Halopiger aswanensis: one gene and its partner. The protein of the gene in region 2 binds, or shares a complex with, the protein of the main gene of each other region. Links are inferred from orthologs where the notes say so. Each region holds a gene or a part of one and is shown on either strand. Other genes may lie near its edges. The genes, in order: rpl12p and ATJ93_RS14715.

Region 1 (10,247 bases), on a different replicon or contig from region 2:
ACCCCCGAGCAGACAGCCGGCGAGGGTCCACGCGAGCAACTGCGCTGTCAGCCGTGGATCGAGGGCCAGATCGATCGGCGCGATTGACGCGGCTGCCGCCGACGCACTAGATGCGGCTATCGCCGCAGCGACTGGCCCAGCCATCGTTCGTGCTGGCCGCCCGTTCGTACTTAAATCCGGGCTCGCGCTCGAGCGGTGTCGACCATATTACTGCCCCGTCCAGAGTCCTTGCTCGAGATCGAGCAGCGCCACGATGACCACGTGGGGCAGCGTCAGCACGGCGATGCCGACTAAATACAGCGCGGCAACGTCGGGGACCGTCGCGGGTGTCCGCGGAACGGCGACCGCCAGTGCAGCGAAGACAGCGAGCGCACCGGCGGTCAGCGGCGCAGCATCGCGTGCGAATCGACCGATCGCGCCTCGAACGTCGCCATTTGCCAGCGCCGCGACCGCCGCGTCGTCGACCAGCAGCGTCCGGAGGATGTGCCGCACCGAATGCCAGCCGGTGAAGTAGAGGCCGATCGCGAGGATCGGCGGCACGACGTCGAAGAAGGCCGCGAGGCCGAGCGTCTCGCTCGCGTCGAGCAGCCAGGGCTCGAGGTCGTCCGTCCGGCGATAGCCGAGTGCGAGCGTGGCGACGACGAGGGTTCCGAAGCCGACGCCGATAGCGTGGCGAACCGCCGGTCGGAACGCGCCCTCGAGCGCGGCCGCCGCACCGGGATCGAACAGGCTGACGAGGGAACCCGCGACGAACCCGTACTGATCGGGGAAGGCGACGAGCGGCACGAGCATCGGCAGGCCGCCGCGGACGACGAGCGCGAGTCCCTTCCGAGCGGGCGTCTCGAGATAGCTGACGCCGGTCAGTTCGCACAGCGCGTAGACGTCGCCCTGGCCCCAGTGGACGAGGGTGAGGAGGATGAACAGCGCGAACGAGACCGCAGGGGCGACGAACCAGAGAGCCGCGTACGCGCCGCCGATCGCGAGATAGCAGCCCCCGACGAGTGCCAGTGCTCGAGGAGTAACGGATTGGCCCCGCGAACGCGGCAGGACAAGGTGGTCGACGGCACCGTGGGGAAGCCCGAGTACGACGACGCTGGCGGCCAGCGGTGCGTACTGATAGACTAGCGGGATCGAGTCAGCGACTACGCTGATTACGAGTCCCAAAATGATTGTGACCAGTCCCGCCACGTGGCTCGCACCCGCCGCCCGTCGACGGGCGTTCACCGCCGTATCCGTCTCCGATGAAGCCCGATTCGCCACGTCAGCGAGCATCGGCTGAGTCAGCGTCGGGGTTCGGTTCCGGCTCCGTCTCTCGGTTCGTCTCCACTCTCTGTACCGGTCGGCTCGAGCGGCGTCCAATCCGCCGGAGATCGTCGACCGAGGGCAGTTCGTCGGCTCGCTCGACGACCCACGCGTAGAGGACGATCCCCTGGACCACGAAGGCGTTCGTCGCGAGGAAAAACAGCGCCTCCTCGAGCGGGAGGCCGGCGAGCGCGTAGCCGGTCGTGTGGGTTTCGGAGATGATCCAGAGCCCCCACTCGAGGGCGAGCCGGTCGGCGAACCAGAGGTAGAGCGTCGGTAGCGCGATCGCGACCCCGACGAACCGTCGGATCGCCCAGAGGTAGGGTGCTCCGAACGCCCACTGCAGCGTGAGGATCGGCCCGGCCCACAGCACCAGGGCACCGAGGTAGTAGGTCTCGGTCGACCCCGAACTCAGCAGCTCCCATCCGAGACCGATGACGGTGAGGCCGGCACAGCAGCCGGCGATACGGTGTCGGCCCGGTAGCTCCAGTTTCAGTCCCAGTTCCACCGACCGCTCGGACCCCGGCGGTCCGAACTGCACCAGCACGAGCGCGGTCAGGATCGGCTGGAGCACGAAAAAGAGGTACTCCTCGAGCGGCGTGTGCCAGAGCGTTCCGCGAACGACGCCCTCGCCGTACCACCACACGCCCTGCGGGATCAGGAGGTTCGTCCACGGCGTGGTGTAGACGACCGCGAGGGCGACGATGATCGCCAGTCCGGTTCCGACTCGACGGCTCCACCGGCGTCGCGCCTGCGACGATTCGGCCCGCCGGTATGCGAGCCAGCCCAGCGCGAGGATCGGCGGGCACAGAAACGCCGCGTGAAACTCGAGGTAGCTCAGCGTCATCGGGTCCCGCGGCGATAGATCAGTAGTTCGGTCATTCGATCGGTCTCACCGTAGCGTGGCGACTGGACCGACGTAAAGAATCGGGCCAACTGGGAAAAACACCCGTCCGACGTCGGCCAGTCGTCAAGGATCGCGCGTTCGTATGCCGGTCCATGCAGACCGTGTTGCTGCGACAACGGTCCCGTCTGTCGCTCGAACGTCTCGGCATCCAGGGGTCGCGGATCGCGCTGCTTGCGCTCGTTCTCGGATTCGGCCTCGGCGCTGTCGCCGGGTGGTCACTTTCGCTCGAGGCGCAACTGCTCGTTTACCTCGTCGGAATGATCGGGCTGAACCTTCCCCACGGCGGGTACGAGCACGTCGTCAACCTCCGCGGGCGCGGCGTTCGGTTCGGCGTCCGGTACGTGGCGCTGTACCTGCTCTGTCTGGCCGCGTTCGTCGCGGCGTTCTTTCTCACGCCGATCGTCGCACTGGGGATCGGCTTTACCGCTGCGATCGCGAAGGCCGGCTACGGCGATCTGCGGGTGCTCGACGCGATAGCGGGGCGCAATCGGCTCGAGGGACGACCACGCCGTACTCGGCGAATTCTGGCCGGTTTCGTCCGCGGCGGCAGCGTGCTGATCGTCCCGCTGCTGGCTCATCCGGGACCGTTCTACGGGACCGCGGCGTACATTGCGAGCGTCGTCGATCCCGGTGCGGCGGTCGTCCTCCGCGAATCGTTGCCGGCCGTCCGATTACTGGTCGGCGCCGTGTTCGGAACGGCGATCGTCGGATACGTCACACTCGGTACCGTCGACGCTATTCGATCGCTCGAGCGCGAGCCCGCCCGTTCGCGGTCGTGGCTCTCCGACGCGGCCGAAACGACGCTCCTGCTGACGTACTTCGTCGTCGTCCCGCCCATCGTCGCGGTCGGACTGTACTTCCCGCTGTGGTACTCGCTGCGACAACTCGCGCGCGAGCGATTGGCGACGCGGCCCGGACCGAACGCTGTCGAGTCCTCGAGACGCGCGACCGCCGGCGCCGTCCTCGCAGTTGGCGCGGCGACCGCGGCGGTCGCGGGGCTCCTCTGGATTCTCGTCCCGAATCCGCTCGGCGGCGGCGAACTCCTGCCGGGACTGGTCGCCTTCTACACGCTCTTCGTCTGCCTCATCGCCCTGCCCCACGTCGCCGTCGGCGAGTGGTTCGATCGCCGCGGCGGGATCTGGTACGTTCGGCAGTCGTGAATCAGATCGCTATCGTCCGATCGTCGGTCCCGCTACGGAGGCGGTGGCGTCGACGCTCGAGCCGCTACTCCTCAGACAACTGTAACCGCAAGCAGGTCACAGCACCGCCGCTCTACGGTCGTGGACGCGCCAAAAAATCGGAAGGTTGTCTAACTCGTCGGAACCGACTTAGCCGAAGAGCTCGCCGAGGCCTTCGCCGCCGGCGCCCTCGTCTTCGTCGTCGTCCTCGTCCTCGTCCGTCGTGTCCGGGACGTCGCTGGTTTCTTCGGCTTCTTCTTCCTCGGCACCGCCTTCGGCGCCGCCCGCAGCGGCACCGCCCGCGGCGGCTCCGCCGGCGGGGACGGCAGCGGCTTCCTCGACCGCTTCGTCGATGTCGACGTCCTCGAGTGCGGCGACGAGCGCCTTGACACGGGACTCTTCGACGTCGACGCCAGCGGCGTCGAGCACGTCGGTGAGGTTGTCTTCGTTGATCTCTTCGCCCGATTCGTTCAGGATGAGTGCAGCGTATACGTATTCCATTGTTGTATCCTCCGTTAGTGGTCGTTAGCCGAACATCTCGCCGAGACCGGCTGCGCCGTCACCGTCGTCTTCGTCATCGTCGGTGTCGGCGTCCTCGGCCTCGGAGTCGTCCTCTTCGTCTGCCGATTCGTCCTCGCCCTCGTCCTCGGCGGCCGCTTCAGCGTCAGCTTCGGCAGCGGGCGCCTCGACGTCCTGCAGTTCCTCGGGCAGGGCTTCCTCGTCGTCGATCTGGGCGGCGAGCGCACGAACCTGTGCGTCGGCCTTGCTGACGAGGTCGGGCATGAGGGCTTCGTCCTCGATCGCGGCCTGCAGGCCGAGGCTCTTGGCCTCGCCCGTGGCCTTGGCGATAAGCGTCGGCGCCGTCGCCGCGGTCGGGTACTCCGCGTTGATCGCGAGGTTCCGTGCGCGAGCGGCGGCCGTCGCGATGTCGCTCTCGTAGGCCTCGACGTCGATGTCGAGGTCCTCCGGGTCGAAGAGCACGCCGTCGGCGATGACGGCGCGCAGGTCGAGCCCGACTTCCTTGGGCTCGATACCCAGTTCGTTGAGGACGTTGGCCAGATCCGCAGAGACTTCCTCGCCGGCCTCGAGGACCGTCGAGTCCTCCATGACCTGGATCGAACCGTCCTCGATGCGCGCGTTCGCGCCGATGCTCTGCAGTTCGCCGACGAACGGACCGGGATCGATCCCGGTGTCACCCTCGGGGATGACGATGTCGTTCGGGGCGACTTCCCCTTCGTTGATCGGAGCGGGCGTCTTGGACGCCTCGAGCTCCTTGTAGAGGGTGAAGGGGTTGTCGTTCGTCGCGATCAGGCCGACGTGGCCCTCGACGTGTTCGACGAGGTCGTCGTAGCCGGCGTCCTCGAGCGCGCGGATCTGCAGGGTATTGCGGCTGACGCGCAGCTCTGCGGTGCCGTACAGATCGCGGCGCATGTCCTGCAGCTGCTTCGAGGGGATACCGGTGAGGCCGACGATGCCGACGCTCTCGTAGTCGGCGAGCAGGTCGGCGAGTTCGTCGACCTCTTCTCGCTTCCACTGGGGAAGGTTCTCGGTTTTGCGTTCAGCCTGTGCGCTCATATTAGGCCACCTCCACGGACGGCCCCATCGTCGTCTTGACGTAGACGGCGTCGATGTTCTGGGGCCCCTTCTCGAGGTCGGCGTGCAGGCGTCGCAGGATGACGTCGATGTTGTCGGCGACGTCCTCGGCATCCATCTCCTCGGAGCCGACGAGCGTGTGGAACGTGCGTCGGTCACCCGAGCGAAGCTGCACGGTGTTCTTGAGCCGGTTGACGGTCTCGACGACGTCCTCGTCGGGCGAGAGCGGGTCCGGCATCTTCCCCCGGGGACCGAGGATGGTACCCAGGTGCCGGGCGATATCTTGCATCATCGCCTCTTCGGCGATGAAGAAGTCCGTCTCGTCGGCCATATCCTTGGCTTCGTCGTCGTCAAGGTCGGCCACGTCGTCCTCCGAAAGGACCTCGTCCGCGACCTCCTCGGCGCGGACGGCGGTTTCTCCTTCGGCGATGACGACGATTCGCGTCTCCTGTCCGGTTCCGGACGGGAGCACGACGGACTCGTCAACACGGTTCGACGGTTCGTTCAGGTCAAGGTCGCGCAGGTTGATCGCGAGGTCCACCGTCTCGGTAAAGTTCCGGTCCGGCGACTCCTCGAGTGCGCGAGCCACTGCGGTTTCAATATCCGAATCTGCCATCGTTCACCTCCGTAGTACGCAGGGTTGCTCCTACGGGTCAGTGAAACAGGCTAGGCCTGTCTCTGTTGAAGCAAATGCCATGTCGAACTTAAACCCGTCGAACTGCGATCCTCGCGGGTCCGTCTAACCGGTAGCGTGCGGCGCTGTCACATCCGATACGCCACCGCTCGATCTCACAGCGGTCGGCGCGAGCTCCGCCATCACGTCCGGAAGCGTGAACGCCCAGCTACAACGACCTCCACCAACCAAAGGTAATATTAGACTGAACCATAGTTGTAGACGTATGTGGCCAGAAAGTATATACACGGTTGGCGGCGCCGGAACGGCGACGACCGGCCCGCTCGCGTTCCTGGGTGCCGAGTGGATCGAGGTCTATCGATCGCTCGCGCTCCCCGTGCGTGCGGGCGGACAATTCCTTACGGCAGCCCTGCTCGCACTGCTCGTGCTCGGACTCGTGCAGGGATACGGCTCCCGATCGGTCCAGACTGCCCGCCGGAGCCCGGTCATTTCGATCTGTATCGGGCTGCCGACCGCGCTCGTCGTCGCCTCCCTCGCGGGAACCGGCTACCTCATCTCCGGTGAGAGCGTCGGCGTCTTCTTCGGCATCCCGCTGGTTGTCCTCGGGCTCGCGACGCTGCCGCCGCTTTCGGCCGTCGGACTCGTCGCGATCGGTCAATCGATCGCAGCGCGGGTTGGCGACGACCGGCTGTGTACCGGCGTCCTCGTCGGCAGTCTCCTCGCCGGGGCAGCCGGGGGCGCACTCGAGGCGACGGTCGCCCTAACCGTACTCGCTGCTGCGCTCGGGGTCGGCGCCGGGGCGCGCACCCTGTTCGCCGCCCGCGGGTCGACGCGACCCGACGAGCGAACCGTCCCGCCCGCAAACAAGATCTGAGCCGCGTTCTGGCCGCTGCGTTCTCGATCGTTCGATTTCGACGCTGCCGGATTCTCGCCGTTCGGCTCGAGGCGTCGGCCGTCGATACAACCACCGTCAGCCAGTCCCTCAATCGACGGACGCTGCAAAAGTCGTCTGACGCCCGTCTGACGCGGTCCATCCGTTACACTCGCGAGGTAGGTGTCCGGGCCGGCCGAGCCGGCGGCTTTCGGGGCGTCGCTATCGCACGGCACGGTCGGAACGGCAGAAAACGAGCCCGTCGGGCGGTTTCCGAACCGGACCAGAACCGTTATTCGGCGAGAACGTCGTCGTACTCGCCGTCGTCGACTCGCTGCTTGAACTCGCGAGCGTCGTTGCCCTCGATGGTCACGCCCATCGAGGCGCAGGTGCCGACGACTTCCTTCGCCGCGTTTTTCGTGTCGTAGGCGAGCAGGTCGGGGTGTTTCTGCTCGGCGATCTGCTTGACCTGATCGACGGACAGGTCGGCGACGAAGTCCTCCTGGGGTTCGCCGCTGCCGGTCTCGAAGCCGGCTTCGTCCTTGATCAGTTCCGCCGTCGGCGGGACACCGACGTCGATCGAGAACGAGCCGTCGTCCTCGTAGTCGACGGTGACGGGAACTTCCGTGCCGTCGAACGCTTCGGTTTGGTCGTTGATCTCCTGGACGACCGCCTGTACGTCGACGGGCGTCGGTCCGAGCTCGGGACCGAGCGGCGGGCCGGGATCGGCCTGGCCACCCGGAACGAGCACTTCGATGGTTCCAGCCATACCTGTCACAACCCGTGCGCGAGTTTTAAGGGTTGCTTTTTCGGGCAGTCGTCGCCTGTGATAGGCTCACGTACACCGATCACCGATCAGGACAACGCGTGCTGTGGCCCTCGAGCGCACTACGGCCAGTACGCCGTTAGTCGCGCCCGTCGACGCTCTCTGCCCGCCACTCCGCGAACGACTCGAGCACAGCAGCTTCGTCGAACCGTTCGATACACGGCACGTCGTAGGGATGCAGTTCGCGGACGCGATCGACGAGGTCGTCGTACGCCTCGTCGGTGGTCTTCGCGAGCAGGACGACCTCGTCGTCGTGATGGATTTCGCCCTCCCAGCGGTACGTCGAGGTGGTCGACAGTCGGTTGACGCAGGCGGCCAGCCGCTCGTCGACCAACCGTTCGGCGAGGTCGTCGGCGTGATCCGGCGGCGCCGTGATGTAGACCGTCGGCATTATCGTCGGCTACGTCGGGGTCGCTCAAAAAGGATCCTTCGTCGCTTCGTCGTTTGATGGCGTTGCCTCGAGACCGCAAATCGAACGAGACGAGACGTCAGGCGTTGTCGACGACTGGATTAAACGCGCCGTTGATGTCCCACTCGTGGAGACAGTGGGGATTGCCGACTTGCTTTTCGCCGTCGTCGGTGTCGATCTGCCATGCCTCGAGTTCCTCGTCCCAGTACTCAGCGCGCTCGCACCGCTCGCATACGCGAGCCGTCGGCGCTCGGACCTGTGCACTCATTAGGGGACCGTGAGAACTGCACGCATATAACGCTACTCTTGTGCGGCAATCGCTGCCGCTGGTCGCTGACATGAAGCCCAAAGAACTGGGCCGTGGTCCCTCTACCAGTTGACTGATGAGGAATCCGCCCGCCTCAGTACACGGCGTCCGTGATCTCTTCGCGCAGGTCCTCGAACTGCTCGAGGTACTCGCGGCGCTCCGCTCGCAGGTCGGCGGCCGCGGCCTCGTAGTCGTCGACGTGGTCCGGGACGTAGTACTCCTCGACCTCGAGTCCGGGTACGGCGTCGGGAATCGTCAGCCCGGTGCGCTCGTCGTCGGTCCACTCGATCGTGCCGCGGGCGGCTTCGGTCAGGATCGTCACCGATTCCTCGACGCCGATATCTTTGGATTCGTCGCCGAGATAGCCCGTGTTGATGATGTAGCACTCGGCGTCTAACTCGTCGATGAGGTCCTGGAAGCTGTTGCCTTCCTCGCCTTCGGAGCCGATAATAAACGGATTCGTCCCGACGACGCGAATCGATTCCCCTGCGCGTGAGGGGTCGCCGGCGCTGGTCTCGATCGACTCGCCGAGCATGAAGGCGACGGCGGCCTCCCGGTCGTCTAACTTCGCAACCGGCGGCATCAGCGGGTTTCGGGTGATGAAAAAGACCTGATCGAGTCGCTCGAGGTCGATCTCCTCGTCGGCGCTCTCGAGTCGATCGCGCCGGACGATCGCCCGGGCGTTGGACGTGTACCGATCCTCGTCGAAGTGGACGGTGCCGTCGTCGTCGACGGCGACGTTCTCGAGGACCGCAGACTCGTGGGTTGCAGCCGCGTAGAGTTCGGGTTGTTCGTCCGGATCGAGGCCGATGGTCTTGATGAACAGTCCCTCGCCCTCGCTGCCGGCGACCGTCCCGTCCGGGAGGAGTCCACAGACGTCGTCCTGCAACATTGTGGCGTCCTCGGGGTCCTCGAGCCAGCAGCCGTGGGAGGTCAGCGTCGACTTCCCGGTCGCGGAGAGGCCCATGAAGACCTGCCCGACGGTCCGGAGGTCGCCGTCGGCGTCGCGGACCCGGACGCGCTTGCTCCCGGCGTGGAGGCCGAGCCCACCCTGCTGCTTGATCCGGTACATGAACAGCCGGAGGAAAGACTTCTTAGCCTCGCCGATGTAGTCCGTGCCGAGGACGGCGGTCACGCCTTCGTCGGGGAGCACGCGGATCGCGGTCTCGTCGTAGTCCGGATCCTGCACGGTGTAGAGGTCCGGCTCGCGCCCGTCGGCGGGCTCGAAGAGGTTCGCCCACGCGAGCGCGATGCGGGCGTGATCGACCGGGACGAACAGCCGGCAGCAGAAGGTCGCGTCGGGGTGGCGGCCCATCAGCCGATCGACGCAGACCATCTCGCGGTCGCCCGCGCGGGCGACCGCGGCCGAGAGCAGGTCGCGATCGCGGTCGGTAAACTCGTGGTCGACGGCGTTTTTCGTCAGGTCGGCGCTTCGGGACCGGACCTCGCTGACGTAGGACGGCGAGCCGAACTCGGTCGTCGTCTCCGCGTGGGCGGCGAGGTCGCGCAGTTCCTCGAGGGAGGGGTTGTAGCGGACGTTTTGCGCAGTCGCCGGATCGGGGAGCTGTGTCGCCAGTGGACGGGGTTCCGTCCCGGTTTCGGACATATACCTACCACCCACTCACCTCGACATATAAATATACATATTCTGAACGCTGTGTGTCATAACTTACCCTGGTTCGATACCAGATATTCGGTACATACCTTCTACCATCTATCAATCCGGTCTGGTTACTCGAAGACTAATTGTCGGTATTAAGGTAGGTATGGATTTGTACTCGAGAAAGAAATAATATTCACTGCTCGATCGTGATAGCGTGTTGAGCAATGGTTCGGTCGTATCGGGACCGCGCTCACCGGCGCGCGATCGAGCGGACGGCGCGAAGGTAGCGATCGACGCCGCGGTCCGTCGCCAGCAGGAAGACGGCGAGGGCGGTCGCGCCGGTGACCGTCGCCGCCAGCAGCCAGAACGCCGATCGAAAGTCGGCGACCTCCGAGACGGTGCCGACGATCGCCGGCGCGATCGCCCCTGCCCCCATCAGCAGCGTCCGGACGGCGCCGAGCCCGCCGCCGGCGATGTCGTCCGGAATGACCGTCATCAGGTACGCCCCGCGGACCGGTCGGAACCCGTGCGAGCCGACGCCGACGGCGACGAGCGTCCCGCCGAGGAGGAGCGGGCCGGCGGTTCCGGTCAGCGAGATGAACGCGATCAGCGCGACC
Region 2 (10,333 bases):
GCCGTCGGTGGCTTCGCCGGCTCGAACCTCCGGTACTTCGTCGACGGCGTACTCCCCGCGATTCCCGCCGTGATAGTCGTCAACGCTGCGGGGAGTTTTCTCCTCGGCCTGTTCGCCTACGAGGCGCAGTCTCTCGACCTCCTCGAGCGCCGCACGCGGCTCGTCTTCACGACCGGCTTTCTCTCCTCGCTGACGACCTACAGCACGTTCGCGATCCAAACCGCGCTCGAGGCGGGGCCCGCCGAGCCGCTGTTGCTCGCCGCGATCGTCGTCGCCAACTACGGGCTCGGGTTCGCGGGCGTGCTGGCGAGCCGCGCGCTGGTCCGGCACTTCACCGAGGATACCGAAGCGGCGGTCGACTCCGAGGAAGGTGAGACGGCGTGATCGAAGCGCTCGTCCCGGCAATCGCGATCGACCTCGAGCCGGCCCACGTCGTCGGCACCGGCGGCGCGATCGGCGCCGTCCTCCGCCATCAAGTGTCGCTGCGGCTCTCGAGCGAACGGTTCCCGTGGCCGACGCTCGTAGTGAACGTCCTCGGGAGCTTCGTCTTCGCGCTGGCGATCTTCGCCGGCGCCGGTGACTCTGCGCTCCGATTGCTCGGGACCGGGATCTGCGGCTCGTTTACGACGTTTTCGTCATTTTCCGTCGAAACGGTCCAGCTCTACGAACGCGGCGAGCGGTGGCTCGCAGTTGCCAACGCCGCTGGGAATCTCGTCCTCTCGCTGGCGGGAATCGGCCTCGCGCGGATAGTCGTCGCCGGCACCCCGCTGTGAGACGTGGTGCCGCCGCGGCCGCCGAAACCGCGAGGATCGCGGCGAGCACGCCGTCCCGGTGCGTTTAAGATTGGGAATCGGAATGCTCATCTTCACCGGCATCTCGACGGTCGTACTCGGCCTGTGATCCGGCACGCGAACAGAATATATTTCGGCGTTTCAAAGCGTCTCGAGGCGACTCGAGGCGGCGTCAGCGCCGCGTCGGTCGAGCGTCTGACTGAACTTCAAGTGTCGGGATGTGGCCCTCGACGGTATGGCAGTCGACGCCCCCACCCCCACACCAACGACGACCCCCCAGCAACCCCGACCGTTCGTCGACACGACTGCGACGCGCGAACGGAGGGCAGCCCGATGACGACGCTGACGATTGCGATGACGACGGCGATAACGCTGCTCAAAGTCCTCCGAACCCTCGGAATCGGCACTGAAACGCGGAACCAACGACACCTCACGCAGCGGTTCCGTGGCAGTTTGCGCGAGCGCTTCCGCACGCTCGTGCCGGTCGTCCTCGCACTCGCCGTGATCGGGATCGGCACGATCGTCTACGCGGAACTCGTGTTCGTGCTCCTCGAGTACGCCGAATAACGCGCCGGTGACCCGCTCGTTTTTGACCGACCTCGCCGTCCTACGCCGTCGCCAACTCCTCGAACGCCGCTGCCGCCGTCCGGGTCCCCTTCGAGATCAGCACGTCGCCGCCCTGAATCTCGGCGTCGGCGTCGCCGACGAGCAGCCAGCCGTCCTCGGGACGGCGGATCGCGATGATCGACATCGTCGACTCGGTGTCCGGAACGCCGGCGGCGATCTCGGTCCCGTCGAGGTCGCTCCCTTCGTCGACCGCGACGCGCACGATGATCTCGTCGCTCTCCTCGACCGCCATCTGGACGACCGGGTGAACGTCGATATCGCGCAGCACGCCCTCGCTGATATCGATCGCCGCGTCGCTGATGACCTCCGTGGCGCTGCCGAGGTGAATCAGCCCTCGGAGCGCGACCGGATCGGAGGCGTCCGCGGCCGCCCGCAGCGTCCACGCCTCGAAGCGCGACTCTAAGGCGTCGACCTCGACCTCGAGGTTGCGAACCTCCTCGGCCAGCGCCTCGCTGTCGAAGAGGACGGCGCTGTAGGCCAGATCGACCGCCAGCTCCGAGAGGTTCTTCATGTGGACGATCGTGTCGACGGCCCGCTCTAAGTCCGGGATGTCGGGGACGTCCGCCGACGGGCGCTCGTAGGCGGCGCCGGTCATCGTCTCGCAGACGTCGCCGATCGCGACCTCGGGGCCCCGCAAGAGCGCGACGTCGTTCGCCCGGATGGCGGTCTCGGGACCGGGATTCAGCAGCCACTCGTCACCGCGACGCAGGGCGATCACGCGCACGCCCGTCTCCGACTCGAGGTCGATATCCGCGAGCGTCCGATCCACGTAGACCGAGTCGGGATCGACGACGCCGCGGACGAGCGTTTCGACGGCCTCGGGCAGGGCCGCCCGCATCGCCTCCGGGAGCCCGATATCCTCGAGGACGACCTTCGCAATGTCGCCGGCCGCGTCGCTGATGTCGTCGGCCGCGGTGACGATACCGATGACGGGCGCGAGCTTCTCGGCGTCGTCGGGGCTCCGCGTCGCCATCATCAACCCCATCCGCGCGCGCATCTCGAGGACGTCCATCCGCTCCTCTAGACGAAGCACCTCCGTCGCGATGTCCTCGCTCGAGTGGAGTACCGCGGAGTAGGAGAGATCGATCAGCAGCTCCGCCGTGTCCTTCATCTCGACGAGCACGTCCTTGACGTTGACCGGCTCGTACTCGATCGGTGCCGACGACGTCTCGCCCTCGAGCGGGTCCATACGTCGAACCAGCCTCCCCACCGAAAAAAGCGTTTCCCGCCGGGAAATCCACCCGACGGCTCGCGTGGCGACGTTCTCCGCCCCGAGACGAACCGTGCAACCGATTGTCCCAGCGAGGATCGGCACCCGTCCGGTCAGCGCAGGCGAGGTTCGATAGCCCTCTACTCCCGAACGAACGGAATCGCCGCGGTTGCCTCGGCCCGGTTTCGCTTGTCGCGAATCGCCTCGACGTAGGCCTCGACATCGGCCGCCGAACAGCCGAGCGGTTCGGCAGCCCGCTCGGCGTCCATGTCGAACCAGCCGTACAACACGAAGACGCGCATCTCCGGTTCGGTAAGCAGCGTTCGTTCGCGGAGAACGTCGAGGAGGTCGGCGAACTCGGTCTCCTCGAATCCGTTCGCGAACCGCCGGTACAGCCGATCCTCGACCGCGGAGAGGAGGATCTTTCCCTCCTCCTCGTAGAGCCCGACGTCGACGACCGAGATGAACTCGGTGGGAAACGTTCCGAATCGCCGCTCCGACGAGTTGACGTACCCGAACGTCCGGTCCGGCTCGTCGACCGGCGTCGCCGTCGTCCCGTATCGGAGCCACACCTCCTCGTCGTTACTCACGCCGTCTCACCTCGAGGCGGCGCGACTCGCGACCGCGACGCTCACCCGAGATCGAGACGGGACGCGTCCTCGAGCGGCGTCGTCTCATACCCGGGTGTTGTCACAAATGGGATATAAATATACTTTTTAAATACAAATACGTATGACATAAAGAGAGCGGCTCGCAGCTATTGTGTCAACAACACGCAATGCGAAACTGCGCGTCTGAAGCCGACGGTAGTAGTCGTGCTCTGTTCGATACTCCAATTACGGAAGGCGGTCCGCTGGTGCGTAGCGCGCACGATCGGCCGTGTGGAGTACGACTCTCGGATCGAAACCTTCCGACACGGTTTTGGACGGCCGCACTGAACCCACGAGCAATACCAATGCTCGACCGGACCTACCTACGCGAGAATCCCGACGAGGTGCGCGAGGCCCTCGACAACCGGGGCGCCGACGTCGACCTCGACGAGATCCTCGAGCTCGACGAACGGTGGCGAGAACTGAAGGCCCGCGGCGACGAGCTGCGCCACGAGCGAAACGAGATCACCTCGAAGATCGGCAAGTTAGTCGCCGAGAACAAGGAGGAAGAGCGCGAGGCGGCCATCCAGGAGTCGCGAGAACTCAAGGCCGAGATCGAGGACGTCGAGAGCGAGGCCGACGAGATCCGGGAGGAGCTCAACCAGCGCATGCTCGAGATCCCCAACGTCCCCCACGAGAGCGTGCCGCTGGGGGTCGACGAGCGCCACAACGTCGAGGATCGGCGCTGGGGCTTCGACGACCTGCGCGACGTCCCCGAGGACGTCACGCCCCACTACGAACTCGGCGAGGAGATGGACATCATCGACGAGGAGCGCGCCGCCAAGGTCACCGGCTCCGGCTTCTACTTCCTCAAGGGTGACGGCGCACGTCTCGAGCACGCCCTGATCCAGTTCATGCTGGACGTCCACCGCGAACAGGGCTACGTCGATATCTTCCCGCCGATCCCGATCAAAAGCGCGTCGATGCGCGGCACCGGCCAACTGCCGAAGTTCGCCGACGACGCCTACCGCCTCGGCGGCAGCAACGAGGAGGAGTACGACGAGGAGGATCTCTGGCTCTGTCCGACCGCCGAAGTGCCGGTCACCAACATGTACGCCAACGACATCCTCCTGCAGGACGACCTCCCGCTGAAACACCAGGCGTACACGCCCAACTTCCGCCGCGAAGCCGGCGAACACGGCACCGAAACCCGGGGTATCGTCCGCGTCCACCAGTTCAACAAGGTCGAACTGGTCAACTTCGTCGAACCCGAGAACAGCTACGACCGCCTCGAGGAACTGCTCCGGGAAGCCGAAGAGGTCCTGCGACGGCTGGAGCTTCCCTATCGCGTGCTCGAACTCTGCACCGGCGACCTCGGATTCAAGGCCACGAAGCAGATCGACCTCGAGGTGTGGGCGCCCGCCGACGACATGGAAGACGGGCCCGAACAGGGCGGCCGCTGGCTCGAGGTCTCAACCGCCTCGAACTTCGAGGACTTCCAGGCGCGCCGCTCGGGCCTGCGCTACCGGCCCGAGCGCCACGAGTCGGCCGAGTACCTCCACACCCTGAACGCGTCGGGACTCGCCATCCCGCGCGTGATGGTCGCTATCCTCGAGTACTACCAGAACGAGGACGGGACCGTCACGATCCCCGAACCGCTCCGACCGTACATGGGCGGCCAGGAGCTCATCGAGGGCCACGAGAAGGTCGGCGAGGCCGCGCTCGGCGCCGGCGAGCGCGAGTAGCGAGGACGATACGAGTACCGCCGCGATCCCGATCGCTCGACACCTGGTTCGTTCGTCCCGATTCGGGCGCCTCGATCCGTGTTACGTATCGCTGAAATTCAGCTTTCGACTACCGTTTGAAATTCATTACCGTACTCCGAATACGACCGTCTCTCCGGGGAGAAATACACGCTATGTGTACTTTCTTTCGTCTGTCGAATGGACTTATTAATCACAGTGTAATAAGTTGACTTGCAAGCCAGTCGCCAGGGGCTTGCCGTACGCGTGAACGTATCGTCGATGGCTGGCCTGATTCACCAGCCATTTTCGCCAGGGAAACCGACGAGAGCCGCGGGTCTGGATCTGTTCTCGAGTCCTCGGTAGTGTCGTGTGGCGCTACAACGCAGCAACGGACGGACGACGGGCTACGCAGTGAGACGCTCGAGCGGGGCAAAAATCGAAACGCGAAAACCGAAACCGCGAACGGCGAGTCGCGACGCCGCTTAGATGTAGTCGATGTGTTCGGGCAGTTCGAGCTTCATGCCCTTGCGTTCGCGGATCTCCATGATCTTCTCGCGCTGGAGCGAGTCGGACATGACCTCGAAGCCGGCGTTTTCGGTGTTCCAGGACGCACGACCTTCGGTCGCGGAGCGGATGTCCGACGCGAAGCCGATCATCTCGCCGACGGGCGCGATACCCTCGACGACCATGAGGTCACCCTCCTGGTACATGTCGTCGACGCGGCCACGACGGCCCTGAATCTCACCCGAGGCGGCGCCCATGTGGTCGTTGGGCACGTCGATGCGGACGTCCTGCATCGGCTCGAGCATCTTGATCTTGCCGTCGATCAGGGCGTTGTGGACCGCTTCGCGGACCGCAGGGATGACCTGGGCCGGACCGCGGTGGATGGTGTCCTCGTGGAGGCGGGCGTCGTGCAGGCGGATGAGGGTCCCCTGGACCGGCTCGTTCGCGAGCGGACCGTTGTCCAGGGCCTCCTCGAGCCCTTCGACGACCAGTTCCATCGTCTCGTTCAGGTGCTGGATACCCTTCGTGTCGTCGATGAGGATGTTCGTCCCGTGGATCGTCTCGACGTTCTGGGACGTGTCCTTGTCCATGCCGGCCTCCTGCAGGGCCTCGCGGCGTTCCTGCTCGGGCATGTCCATCGACGCCTCGCCGAGCTGGATCGTCTCGACGAGTTCGTCGTTCATCGGTTCGATGGAGATGTAGAAACGGTTGTGGCGGTTCGGCGAGATACCCTCGACTTCCGCGCTTGCCTCCTGGGGCTGCTCGCGGTAGACGACGATCGGTTCACCGGTGTTGACCGGAATGCCCTGGTTCTTCTCGATACGCTGGGTGATGACCTCGAGGTGAAGCTCACCCTGCCCGGAGATCAGGTGCTCGCCGGTGTCCTCGTTGATGTTGATCTGGATCGTCGGGTCCTCCTTGGAGACCTGGCGCAGCGTCTCGATCAGCTTCGGCAGGTCGTCCATGTTCTGGGCCTCGACGGACTTCGTAATGACCGGCTCCGAGATGTGCTCGATCGACTCGAACGGCGTCATCTCGACGCTCGAGACGGTCGAGCCGGCGATGGCGTCCTTGAGGCCGGTGAGGGCGGCGATGTTCCCCGCCGGTACCTCGTCGACTTCCTCGCGTTCACCGCCCATGAAGATCCCGACGGACTGGACGCGGTTCTTGCCCGCGGTCCCGGAGACGTACAGCTCCTGACCTTTCTCGAGGGTGCCCGAGAAAACGCGGCCCGACGCGATTTCGCCCGCGTGGGGGTCCATCGAGATGTCGGTGACCATGAAGACGACCTCGCCGTCCTCGTCGACCAGGCGCATGCCCTCCGCGAGTTCGGTCTCGTCGTCGCCGCGCCAGATGCGCGGGATACGGCGGGGCTGTGCGTCGACCGGGTTCGGGAAGTGCTCACAGACCATGTCGAGCACGACGTCCGACAGCGGCGTCTTCTCGTGGAGTTTCTGGCGCTCGTCGTTGCGCTCGAGTTCCATGATCTCGGCGAAGTCCATGCCGGTGCGCTGCATCGACGGCATCGAGACGCCCCACTTGTACAGTGCGGAACCGAAGCCGACGGTACCGTCCTCGACGGAGACGGTCCAGTCGTCGATGTCGTCCATGTCCTCGGTCATGCCGCGGATGAGCTCGTTGACGTCGCGGATGACCGACAGGAGTCGCTCCTGCATCTCCTCGGGTCCTTCCTGCAGCTCGGAGATCAGGCGGTCGACCTTGTTGATGAACAGGGTCGGCTTGACGCCCTCGCGCAGCGCCTGTCGGAGGACGGTCTCGGTCTGGGGCATCGCGCCCTCGACGGCGTCGACGACGACCAGCGCACCGTCGACGGCGCGCATCGCACGGGTCACGTCGCCACCGAAGTCGACGTGGCCCGGCGTGTCGATGAGGTTGATGAGGTGGTTCTCGCCCTCGTACTCGTGGGTCATCGACACGTTTGCTGCGTCGATGGTAATCCCACGTTCCTGCTCGTCCTCCTCCGTGTCCATCGCCAGCTGCTCGCCGGCGGTCTCGTCGGAGATCATGCCGGCACCAGCCAGCAGGTTGTCCGAAAGGGTCGTTTTTCCGTGGTCGACGTGAGCGGCGATGGCGATGTTCCGGATGTTCTCCGGTTCGTCCATCAGCCGTTCACACTCTTGGACGATCTTCTTGCGTCGGCCCATATACCCCCCATTACCGCCAGCGGGGTCAAAAGGGTAGTGTTTCGTCGGCGCCGGAATCCGCCGCGTTTCCCGGCCGGCCGGCGTGAATATCCAGTTTGCGTGAGTGAATACCACGCAACGATTGCCCGGCCGCGAGGGGCCCTCTGCCCCCGAGGCACGGTCGGTCGCCGTCAGCGAGACCGGGCGTAAGAGACATACAGCAACAGCCCTTGGTATCGGTACGCATGGATATACGAGTACAGGGATCCGGTCCGACCGCACCCTTTCTCAGTGCCCGCGACCTCTTCGAGACGGAACACGACCTCACCCTCCCGGTCCACGTCCGACTCCGCGACGATCCCGACGAGCGGACCTGGGCCGGCCACTACGACGATCGCCACGTCCTGAACATCTCCCGGCAGGCCGCCTCGAGCGCGATGGCGCGCGAACTCGCCCTCCACGAGTTCGCCCACATGGCTCGCCACGAGGAGGACCACCCCTCCCACACCCAGTCCACCGAGGAAGTGCTCTACCTCGCGCTGGCCGGCAAGAGCGTCGAACGGCGCAAGCTCTCGCACTGCTATCAGATCGCCAACCACATGAAAGACATCTACGCCGACGACATCACGCTCGCCGTCGGCCCCGGCGAGAAACTCCTCTCGTACCTCGAGTCGAGCCTGGCCGCCGCCGTCGCGGACCGGCCCGACACGCCGCTTCGGCCGGGACTCCAACGACTGTCCGCCAGCGCGGATCCCGAGATCACGGCGGTCAACGCGGCCTTCGCGCTCGCGCTCGGCGAGCGCCACGGCCTCATCGACGACGACCACCGGCTGTACGACCTCGCGCACGCGGCCGCGCTCGACGCTCCCGAGGTCGACTTCGAGGGGTTCAAGCGCCGCTTCCGGGAACTCGCCCGCGAACCCGACTCGAGTTCCTACCGGCAGGTGCTCGTCGACGCGACGCGGTCGTACGTCGACGGCGGCGGTAACGGCGGAATGGCTGCCGACTAAGCGACGCCGGACGGGACGGGGACAGAACGGATACGGACTCGAGTTCCGTTTTCTCGAGTGACCTGCCGCCTCGCACACCAACAGAAGACGAAATCGACGCCGGCGTCGCCACTGCGAACGAAATCGATGCCGAGAAACGAATAGAGAACCGCTATAGGGCGGTTAGCGTGCAGCCGCCGCGACGCGCTCTTTCTCTTCCTTCTGGCTGACCGCGTAGGTCTGGACGTCGTAGTTGGCCGCGCCGATGAGCTGGCTGGCGATGGCCTCCTCGACGGGCGTCGCCGTCTTGAACGAGTCGTTGTAGACGCCTTCGGCGAGGAACTTCAGGGCCTGGTCGACGCGTCGCTGGGGGGCGACGTCGACGGCCTTCGGGACCGAGATGCCGCCGTACTTCAGGCGGACGGTCTCCTCGCGCGGAGCCGCGTTCTCGACGGCGGTGACCAGCACCTGAATCGGGTTCTCCTCGGTGCGCTCGTGGATGATGTCGAACGCCTCGCGGACGTAGTTGAGCGTCTTCTGCTTCTTGCCCGTGTTCTCCTCGGTCTGCATGAGACGGTTGATGAACCGCTCGACGATGGAGATCTGGGACTTCTTGAACTGCTTGCTGGCGTGGCGACCGGCGGTGTGTGCGACCGGGGTCACCGTGATGTAGCGCTCGGTCGAGGGGTCGGCGTACTCGATTTCGCCGAGTTCCCACTCACCGAACAGCTTCGCCGACACGTCTGCGCCGCCCGCAGGGGCGTCCGGATCGGGTTGGTCTTCGACAGCCATGGTTAGCGCACCGGTTTCTCCGCGTTACCGCGAACGAGTTCCTTCAGTGCGACGCCGTTGACCTTGTCAACCTTGTAGTTGACACCGGAGAGGTCACCCATCGCGCGACCCTTTGCGCCACCGATCCCGGCGATGGTGACTTCGTCGTGTTCGTCGATGAACGAGATGGCGCCGTCACCGGGGCAGAACGCGGTGACCTGCTTCCCGTTCTTGATCAGCTGCACTCGAACGCACTTTCGGATCGCCGAGTTGGGCTGCTTGGCCTCGATGCCGACCTTCTCCAGAACGATGCCTCGACCCTGGGGCGCTCCCTCGAGGGGGTCGGACTTCTCGCGAAGTCCACGGGCGCGGCGCGCGTAGTCCGAGTCGGACCACCGCTGCTCCTGGCGGTCCTTCTTGAGCTTGCGCGCGGCGTACTTGCCGTTTGCCATAGTACCCGTCGCTATCCGACGAAGGCACTTAAACGGCCCGTTTCGAATCGGCGTTACGCCTCGAGAGCGCTCGATCGGGGTCGACGAAGGAATCTGAGCGCGTTTCGGCTCCGGATAACAGCTCTCGGGCGGTCCGCTACGGTTTTCCCTCCGTCCTTCTGCGCCAGTGACAAGTGCCGATTCCGATCCGTCTCCGTCCTCGAGCGCTCTCACCTCGCCGTCCGACCGCGAAACGGCGGTTCGAATCGGCGGTATCAGATCGTATAATTAACTAGCCGTTTTAGTTAAATGAGTTGCATTCTGTACCCGTCATGGCGACGATTAATACGGTACTTGTCACTACCTCGTGGCTCGGACGGCTCCTCGGGCTCGCGGACGAAGGGGCCGAATCGGACGAACCGCCGGCGGTCGACGATCGAACCGGGTTCGAGGGATCGCTCGAGGGATCGGAAGTAATCGGTCGAAGCCCCCAGTCGTACGTCGCCGCGGGTGACTCCATCTCGTCGTTCG

Evidence for each region.
Region 1: the proteins of ATJ93_RS14715 (region 2) and rpl12p are in contact, whole or in part, in a crystal structure (PDB 5H7L), measured with the Pyrococcus horikoshii proteins. The link is inferred for Halopiger aswanensis from one-to-one orthologs. Residues at the interface, in WP_048053510.1 of Pyrococcus horikoshii: Pro161, Met164, Met165, Phe168, Ser169, Ile172, Val195, Glu196, Phe202, Leu211, Ser212, Val213, Met216, Lys222, Phe223, Asn224; in WP_010886059.1 of Pyrococcus horikoshii: Leu100, Ala101, Gly102, Leu103, Ser104, Ala105, Leu106, Phe107, Gly108.

Annotation. Positions count from the first base shown.
Region 1 is NZ_RAPO01000001.1:145,234-155,480, forward strand. The notes cover bases 2,214-5,116. They hold rpl12p (50S ribosomal protein P1), read right to left. Parts: upstream 3,889-5,116; coding sequence 3,538-3,888; downstream 2,214-3,537. Other genes in these bases: ATJ93_RS00720 (Brp/Blh family beta-carotene 15,15'-dioxygenase), read left to right, coding at 2,302-3,369; ATJ93_RS00730 (50S ribosomal protein L10), read right to left, coding at 3,913-4,962; ATJ93_RS00735 (50S ribosomal protein L1), read right to left, coding at 4,964-5,116. Also shown: ATJ93_RS00705 (tripartite tricarboxylate transporter permease), read right to left, coding at 1-144; ATJ93_RS00710 (Brp/Blh family beta-carotene 15,15'-dioxygenase), read right to left, coding at 208-1,272; ATJ93_RS00715 (lycopene cyclase domain-containing protein), read right to left, coding at 1,262-2,149; more of ATJ93_RS00735, read right to left, coding at 5,117-5,596; ATJ93_RS00740 (hypothetical protein), read left to right, coding at 5,880-6,488; ATJ93_RS00745 (50S ribosomal protein L11), read right to left, coding at 6,778-7,254; divalent-cation tolerance protein CutA, read right to left, coding at 7,391-7,702; ATJ93_RS00755 (HEWD family protein), read right to left, coding at 7,800-7,988; ATJ93_RS00760 (phosphoenolpyruvate carboxykinase (ATP)), read right to left, coding at 8,122-9,633; ATJ93_RS00765 (MFS transporter), read right to left, coding at 9,881-10,247. UniProt on the Methanocaldococcus jannaschii protein: Forms part of the ribosomal stalk, playing a central role in the interaction of the ribosome with GTP-bound translation factors.
Region 2 is NZ_RAPO01000003.1:143,880-154,212, forward strand. The notes cover bases 5,040-8,028. They hold ATJ93_RS14715 (elongation factor EF-2), read right to left. Parts: upstream 7,633-8,028; coding sequence 5,446-7,632; downstream 5,040-5,445. Other genes in these bases: ATJ93_RS14720 (DUF5781 family protein), read left to right, coding at 7,857-8,028. In the rest of the region: ATJ93_RS14685 (fluoride efflux transporter FluC), read left to right, coding at 1-384; ATJ93_RS14690 (fluoride efflux transporter FluC), read left to right, coding at 381-773; ATJ93_RS14695 (hypothetical protein), read left to right, coding at 1,125-1,358; ATJ93_RS14700 (potassium channel family protein), read right to left, coding at 1,399-2,607; ATJ93_RS14705 (hypothetical protein), read right to left, coding at 2,769-3,218; serS (serine--tRNA ligase), read left to right, coding at 3,584-4,963; more of ATJ93_RS14720, read left to right, coding at 8,029-8,621; ATJ93_RS14725 (30S ribosomal protein S7), read right to left, coding at 8,784-9,392; ATJ93_RS14730 (30S ribosomal protein S12), read right to left, coding at 9,395-9,823; ATJ93_RS14735 (4-vinyl reductase), read left to right, coding at 10,135-10,333. UniProt on the Methanocaldococcus jannaschii protein: Catalyzes the GTP-dependent ribosomal translocation step during translation elongation.